Regions from separate parts of the Pseudomonas triclosanedens genome, predicted to be linked through region 1. Evidence: riboswitches for the same ligand, from Rfam matches in the RefSeq annotation. Region 1 holds a riboswitch; the other holds the start of a gene.
The links. A riboswitch is a leader RNA that binds a small molecule or an ion and turns the genes downstream of it on or off. The one in region 1 is predicted to bind fluoride.
Positions count from the first base shown of each region.

Region 1 (4,037 bases):
ATCGGTGCGGCGGTGCTGCGTGTGGCGGGCGTAGCCACTGCACTTCGTGCCCGCGAGCGCCTGAACCGCGGCGAGCTTCCCGAGCAGGAAATGCTCGAAGGACTGGTCATAGCCCTCGGTGGCGGCCTGCTGATGCTGCCGGGCTTCATTAGCGATGTGTTCGGCATTCTCTGCCTGATTCCCTTCACTCGCCGGCTGATGCTCGGTCGTGTGCGCCAGCGCATGCAGGAGCAGGCCGAGCGCCGCCGTGCTTTCGCCGACGACCCGGCTGCCCAGCATCGCGGCGGTCCCAATGTGATTGAAGGCGAGTACCAGCGTCGCGAGGAAAACCAGGACCGTCTGCGTTGAGTACGGGCGGGTTTTCCTGCCCGCTGCTCCCTTCGTGGTGAAATATTTTTCCTTCACACACTTGAAATGCCTTCTGGTGACCTTATGTACCGGTCACCGCAAGGTCCCTGTCGGTCAGACAGGCTGCTCTTTTCGCGACTCGCCCGTCGGGTCGCAAACCGGCACCGCCGGATTTAACAAAACCTGCCGGACATCGATCCGGTCGTTGGAAATCACTGTTTGGGAGAGTTACGACTATGAAGCTTCGTCCTCTGCATGATCGCGTCGTTATCCGTCGCAGCGAGGAAGAGACCAAGACCGCAGGCGGCATCGTGCTGCCGGGTTCCGCCGCCGAGAAGCCGAACCGCGGTGAAGTGGTTGCCGTCGGCGCTGGTCGCGTGCTCGACAACGGAGAAGTTCGCGCTCTGGCAGTGAAAGTGGGTGACAAGGTGGTCTTCGGCCCGTATTCGGGCAGCAACGCCATCAAGGTCGACGGTGAAGAGCTGCTGGTGATGGGCGAGTCCGAGATCCTCGCCGTCCTGGAAGACTGATTCCGCGTCCTATCCAACCCACTGAATTCGATTTAGAGGAAACAGAACATGGCTGCTAAAGAAGTTAAGTTCGGCGATTCCGCTCGCAAGAAAATGCTGGTCGGCGTAAACGTCCTGGCCGACGCGGTCAAAGCGACCCTGGGCCCGAAAGGCCGTAACGTCATCCTGGACAAGAGCTTCGGTGCTCCGACCATCACCAAGGACGGCGTTTCCGTCGCCAAGGAAATCGAACTCAAAGACAAGTTCGAGAACATGGGCGCCCAACTGGTGAAAGACGTTGCCTCCAAGGCCAACGACGCTGCCGGTGACGGCACCACCACCGCTACCGTCCTGGCTCAGGCCATCGTCAACGAAGGCCTGAAGGCCGTCGCTGCCGGCATGAACCCGATGGACCTCAAGCGCGGCATCGACAAGGCCACCGTTGCCATCGTTGCCCAACTGAAGGACCTGGCCAAGCCGTGCGCCGACACCAAGGCCATCGCCCAGGTTGGCACCATCTCCGCCAACTCCGATGAGTCCATCGGCAACATCATTGCCGAAGCGATGGAAAAAGTCGGCAAGGAAGGCGTGATCACCGTTGAAGAAGGCTCGGGCCTGGAAAACGAACTGTCCGTCGTAGAAGGCATGCAGTTCGACCGTGGCTATCTGTCTCCCTACTTCATCAACAAGCCGGACACCATGGTCGCCGAGCTCGACAGCCCGCTGCTGCTGCTGGTCGACAAGAAGATCTCCAACATCCGCGAAATGCTGCCGGTGCTGGAAGCTGTCGCCAAGGCCGGCCGCCCGCTGCTGATCGTGGCTGAAGACGTCGAAGGCGAAGCCCTGGCTACTCTGGTCGTCAACAACATGCGCGGCATCGTGAAAGTCGCTGCCGTCAAGGCCCCGGGCTTCGGTGATCGCCGCAAGGCCATGCTGCAGGACATCGCCATCCTGACCGGCGGTACCGTCATCTCCGAAGAAGTCGGTCTGAGCCTGGAAGGCGCCACCCTGGAGCACCTGGGTAACGCCAAGCGCGTAGTCCTGAGCAAGGAAAACACCACCATCATCGACGGTGCTGGCGCTCAAGCCGACATCGAAGCTCGCGTCCTGCAGATCCGCAAGCAGGTCGAAGAGACTTCCTCCGACTACGACCGTGAGAAGCTGCAAGAGCGTCTGGCCAAGCTGGCTGGCGGTGTTGCCGTGATCAAGGTTGGCGCTGCCACCGAAGTCGAGATGAAAGAGAAGAAAGCCCGCGTTGAAGACGCCCTGCACGCTACCCGCGCTGCTGTGGAAGAGGGCGTGGTTCCTGGCGGCGGCGTCGCCCTGGTTCGCGCCCTGCAGGCTATCGAAGGTCTGAAAGGCGACAACGAAGACCAGAACGTCGGTATCGCCCTGCTGCGTCGCGCTGTCGAGGCTCCGCTGCGCCAGATCGTTGCCAACTCCGGCGACGAGCCGAGCGTAGTGGTCGACAAGGTCAAGCAAGGTTCGGGCAACTTCGGCTACAACGCTGCTACCGGCGTGTACGGCGACATGATCGAGATGGGTATCCTCGATCCGGCCAAAGTCACCCGTTCGGCTCTGCAAGCTGCTGCTTCCATCGGCGGCCTGATGGTCACCACCGAGGCGATGGTTGCCGAAGTGATCGACGATAAAGCCGCTCCGGCCATGCCGGACATGGGCGGCATGGGCGGCATGGGCGGCATGATGTAAGCCACCCGGCACCCCTGCTGTAAGGAAGAGCCCCGCCTAGGCGGGGCTTTTTCATGTCCGAGTGTTGTGCCAGTATTCGCGGCAGGAGATGGCATTCCTCCTTCAACCGCCCTCGTGGCTGATGATGCCTACGCATTGACCTGGAAAGGCGCGTAGGCGCTCGTCTGCAGCCTGTCCAGTAACCCATCCCTCAGGACAGGATCATGTGGAAACCCATTCTTGCCGTATCCGTGGGCGCCGCCCTCGGCGCGCTGCTGCGCTGGGCGCTCGGACTCAAGCTCAATAGCCTGTTGCCGTCGATGCCGCCGGGCACCCTGGTCGCCAACCTGGTGGGCGGATACATCATCGGTGCGGCCATCGCTTTCTTCGCCAACAGTCCCGGCCTCGCGCCAGAATGGCGGTTACTGATCATCACCGGCTTCTGCGGCGGCCTTACCACCTTCTCGACCTTTTCCGCCGAAGTGGTGGTGCTGCTTCAGCAGGGCCGCGTGGCATGGGCTCTGGGCACCGTCGCCACGCACCTGCTCGGGTCGCTGCTGATGACCATGCTGGGTCTGTTATCGGTCCATTGGCTGATGGCCAGATAGAGGCGGGGAGGTAGAGATGAATGGCTTCCAGTTGAAGTTCTTCACCCAGCAGGATCGCAAGTACGCCGGGCTGCCACTGGCCCAATGGCTGCTGGAGGAAGCGCGCCGGCAAGGCGTACGCGGTGCCACCCTGATGACCGCCAGCGAAGGTTTCGGAAAGGCCGGGCGTATTCACTACGCGCATTTCTTCGAACTGGCCGACCAGCCGCAGGAGGTCACGATGGCGGTCAGTGCCGAGGAGTCAGAACGGATTTTCGAGTCGATCCGCCAGGCTGGCGTCAGACTGTTCTACGTGAAGACGCCAATCGAGTTCGGCGTCTTCGGCGAAGAGGAGTGATCGGCTGTCAGCTGCTTTGCGCCGCGTCCAGCTCGGCGGATTGTTCCGTGGCCGTTCGTGGTGCCGGGCGATACAGCAACAGCGCATAGAAGCCCAGGCAGATCATCCAGTCGAACAGTGCGGTCCAGATGTTGTGCGACAGGAAGTGGGCGCCCTGCATCATGCGCGAGATAGAGAACAGGCTGCCCAGGCCGAAGGCGAACCAGAACGCATAGCGTGCCAGGCGCGGCTTGCGGTCGCGCAGTGCGAAGTACAGCGCGAACAGCACGAAGCCGGAGGATGCGTGTCCGCCCGGCCAGCAGCGGCCAGGGTGCGTGGTCGGCGGGCGCGGGGTCAGCAGCGAGCTGTAGACTTCCTTGCCGCCGAATTGCGCCAGGTCCCACGGGCATTGCACGGCGGTGAGCGCCTTCAGCGGGGTGACGATGCTCGCCGCGATCCCCATCGACAGGACCACGTAGCCCAGCGTTCGGCAATACGGCCGCAGCGGCGCGTAGAACAGGCCGATCACCCAGGCCACCAGCGCGCTCACGCTGAGCAGGATGACCA
Region 1 covers NZ_CP113432.1:1,241,792-1,245,828, forward strand. Annotated here, with positions in the region: gene OU419_RS05875 (FxsA family protein) at 1-348, shown strand, start outside; gene OU419_RS05880 (co-chaperone GroES) at 585-878, shown strand; gene groL (chaperonin GroEL) at 927-2,567, shown strand; fluoride riboswitch at 2,643-2,705, shown strand; gene crcB (fluoride efflux transporter CrcB) at 2,771-3,154, shown strand; gene OU419_RS05895 (DUF190 domain-containing protein) at 3,171-3,491, shown strand; gene OU419_RS05900 (phosphatase PAP2 family protein) at 3,499-4,037, opposite strand, start outside.

Region 2 (4,037 bases), 2.4 Mb from region 1:
TCAGCGTGGTCGTGGTCATCTTGGATAGCGTGCAGAGCATCCATCGCACCTGGGCAGTAAGCTTTCGCCTTATCGAATGGGGCATTACGATAGCCTTCACGATTGAATATCTAATGCGCTTGGCCGTAGCCCCTAAACCCTGGCGCTATGCCTTCAGTTTCTGGGGAATTATCGATATCGCTGCGGTTCTTCCGACCTATTTATCCTTGTTCATCCCGGGTGCGCAAAGCCTGCTGGTGGTAAGGGCGTTACGCGTACCCCGCGTACTGCGCATCCTCAAGATGACGCGCTATGTCGATGAAAGCGGTGTCTTGCTACAGGCGCTCATGCGTAGCCGCCGCAAGATCGCGCTATTCCTGTTCATGGTGCTCACCTTTGCCATTGTCGCCGGCACGCTGTTGTATGTAGTGGAGGGGCCTAAGTATGGCTTCATAAATATCCCCACCAGTATGTACTGGGCGGTGGCTACGATGGCTACAGTTGGCTTTGGCGACATCGTGCCGCACACGATGCTTGGACGGCTTGTCACTTCAGCGTTGATACTGATTGGCTACAGCATCATCGCCATCCCGACGGGGGTATATACCGCTGAACTTACTCGTGGGATGCACCAAACCGACACCAAACATAGCGTCCCCGATAGCCGCATCTGCCAAAGCTGCGGACACATCGGCCACCCATTAGACGCGCGCTACTGTAGTCAATGCGGCCACAAACTGGGCGAGACAGGCAACTAGAAACCGCGCCGTAGTTCAGGTATAGTCCTCATAGGAGATGGCGTTCCTCCTCATAACCGCCACGCGTTCGCGTGGCTGATGACGCCTACAGACTTCTGACTACCGTCAGAGCTGTAGGCGTTCGCGCTCACATCCTCTGCCGTTGGTCAGCCCGATTGTTTCGAGCCTTACGACCAATGCACAGACTACCTTCTCTCGCACAGTTCGAGCATCAACCCCCTCTCGGCGGATTGCTCGCATGCCTGCGTGCCGCAGCACTATGCGCTAGCCGCGTGCCCATCCCTGATCGCTCAGGGTCTAAGCCAACTTCTATCTCCTTTATGCGCCCATGCAGCCGCTCAACCAAGCGGGCCGGGTCGTCCACGCCAAGCGCTCGGTGTATCTGCCATCCCCGCTTATACCCATCGCTGAACGAGCATTATTCATCCTCATGGCTCAGTGCAGCTCTGGGTACGGATGAGTTGTCTCCCGCATCGAAGGAAACCGCTTAATGAGCACCAAAGACAAGCATCCCCTCGTAGCCCTTCGGCTGTACTTTCCGACCGGCACCACGGCCAAGGCAACACGCTTCTGGCATCACCTCAGCGCCCCCGCACTAGCGCACCATCTTCTGAAAGTTGCGCGAAAGGCCAACATCTTGCAAGCCATGCTGCACCATGTCGTTTCGGGCTATTTGCCAGGCGAAAAGCTATCGCATAGCCACCCTGAACTAACCGACATGCGGCATCCGCAATGCTTGGAACTGCTGGATACAGAGCAACACCTACTCGATTTCATGCAAGAGCATGCAGAGGAATTGAAGAAAGTACATGCGGTGATGTTTAAGTGCGAAATTCCGCTTGAGCACCAACACCACGCATCCACACATAGAGGCAGTAAAGGAAAGCTTCGATGAACGGGCTCTATGCCGTAATCGCAATCAGCGCGGGATCTGTCATCGGTGGCCTTACCCGCTACGGACTGAGCTTGGGGATGAACGCAATCTTCCCACCCATCCCGATGGGTACATTGGTGTGCAATCTGATCGCCGGGTATATCGTCGGCGTAGCCATAGCATTCTTTGCAGCATCACCCAACCTAGCCCCTCACTGGCGCCTTTTCATCATTACGGGCCTTGCCGGTGGCATTTCCACGTTCTCCACGTTCTCCGCCGAACTTTTGGCTCTATTGCGTGCAGGCAGCTTGAGCTTGGCTGCTGGAATGTTGGTCTTGCATTTGGGCGGTTCGCTCATTATGACAGCCTTGGGAATGACTACAGTTTCACTAACAAACCATTCGTGAACGGAGATTGCCATGCAAGGCTATCAACTGACGTTTTTCACCGGACAAGACAAGCACGTCGGCTCCAAACCCATAGGCCAATGGCTGCTGGAGTTCGCCCAGAAGCATGGGGCAATCGGAGGCACTCTTGTGGGCGCAGGCGAAGGGTTCGATCACCACGGCCGCTTCCATTCTGCCCATTTTTTTGAGTTGGCCGACCAGCCCTTGGCCGTTACCGTTTCCGTAGCCGAGGCCAACTATCAGCCACTAATGGATGCCTTGGCTCAGGAAGATATCAATCTGGCCTACGTCATGGTGCCTGTCGAATTTGGCCGAGTAGGCAAACAGGCTGTCTGACCAAGATTTACCTAAAGGGGTTCTATGACAACAAAACTCATCCTGACCCGGCACGGCCATGTGGACTGGATCGCGCCCGAGCGGTTTCGGGGCCGTGCCGACCTAGCGCTATCCAATCTTGGTGAACGGCAGGCCAAGATGCTTAGCGAGCGCATCGCTAGCAGTTGGAAGCCGGACATGATCTACACAAGCCCGCTGTCGCGCTGCGTGCATACCGGCGCGGCGATCTCTCAGGCCACGGGCGCTAGGGCGGAGCCGCTTGCCGACCTCATGGACACGGACTACGGCCAGTGGCAGGGACTCACACACGAGGAAGTGCGCTCTCGCTGGCCGTCCGAGTTCCATGACTGGTTTCACACACCCGAGCTGGCTGCGATTCCCAACGGGGAGACTCTGGCGGCCGTTTTAGTGCGCAGCGTTCATGTTCTCCAGTTTGTACTCAAGAAGCACGCAGACCAGACCATCGTACTGGTAGGGCATGACAGCACGAACCGAGTGATCCTAATGCATGCCCTCGGCCTGTCACTGTCGCGCTATTGGCGCATCAAGCAAGAGCCATGCTGCATCAACGAGATCGCCATTGACGATGGGGTTTTCACGATCCACCGGATCAATGAGACACATCACCTAGTGGGGGCGTGAACCTCTACGTCCTCTAGCGCAGTCAAGTGCAATGTGCATTGGGTTGTGTCTGTGTCATTCAAGGCTGGAGGAATGAAAGCGCAGGGCCTCGAACGAATGCCGGTGGCAACGCCGGTCAGTCCATAGGGAACGAACGCATGGAAAAAGAAGAACAGATGGATGCAGGTCTCACTGAAGAACAGGTTCATGCCGCCCGAGAAGAGTATGGCTACAACGAAATCGCGACGAAACGTCCGAGCTTGGTTCGTAGCATTCTTGGCCGCTTGTGGGGACCTATTCCCTGGCTCCTAGAGTTTGCACTGGCAATGGAGCTGGTCATTGGCAAGGTTCGCGAACCGGTCATGATCGCCTTGTGGCTGGTGTTCAGCGCCGTCGTAGGTGCCGTGCAGGAGCGGCGCTCGCAGCGCGTGCTGGATCTGCTGCGCAGCCGCCTGAGCGTCAACGCCAGCGCACGCCGAAACGGCGAGTGGCGCACCATCCCCGCACGGGAATTGGTGCCAGGGGACCTGATCCACCTCGGGCCCGGCGATCTGGTGGCCGCCGACGCCAGTGTCTCGAATGGAGCAGTAGAGGTCGATCAAGCGGCCTTGACGGGTGAGTCCGCTACCGTAACCCGCACCACAGGCGAAACTCTTTATTCAGCCTCAACCGTCAAAAGCGGCCAGGCCACCGCTCGGGTTACCGCGACCGGCACCGCCAGCTTCTTCGGACGCACAGCCGAGTTGGTGCAGTCGAAGACCGCCGGTGGGCACCTGGATCGGCTGCTGTATGCGGTCGTGCGCCATCTGGTTGCAATCGACGCAGTGCTAGCCGTGGCGCTGCTGGCCTTTGCGCTGTGGCGCGGAATCGACTTGCTCACGCTCGTTCCGTTCTTGCTGGTGCTGATCATCGCCACCGTCCCAGTGACGATGCCAGCCGCGTTCACCGTGGCCAACGCCGTTGAGGCACGGCTGCTGGCACGGCGCGGCGTACTCGTCACTGGCCTGTCCGCCGTTCAAGAAGCGGCGACGATGGATGTGCTGTGCATCGACAAGACCGGCA
Region 2 covers NZ_CP113432.1:3,610,021-3,614,057, forward strand. Annotated here, with positions in the region: gene OU419_RS16620 (ion transporter) at 1-737, shown strand, start outside; fluoride riboswitch at 762-832, shown strand; gene OU419_RS16625 (hypothetical protein) at 1,228-1,632, shown strand; gene crcB (fluoride efflux transporter CrcB) at 1,629-2,018, shown strand; gene OU419_RS16635 (DUF190 domain-containing protein) at 2,031-2,354, shown strand; gene OU419_RS16640 (histidine phosphatase family protein) at 2,379-2,996, shown strand; gene OU419_RS16645 (HAD-IC family P-type ATPase) at 3,134-4,037, shown strand, end outside.
Region 2: linked by a shared signal. The riboswitch ahead of OU419_RS16625 (hypothetical protein) and the one ahead of crcB (fluoride efflux transporter CrcB) in region 1 are both predicted to bind fluoride.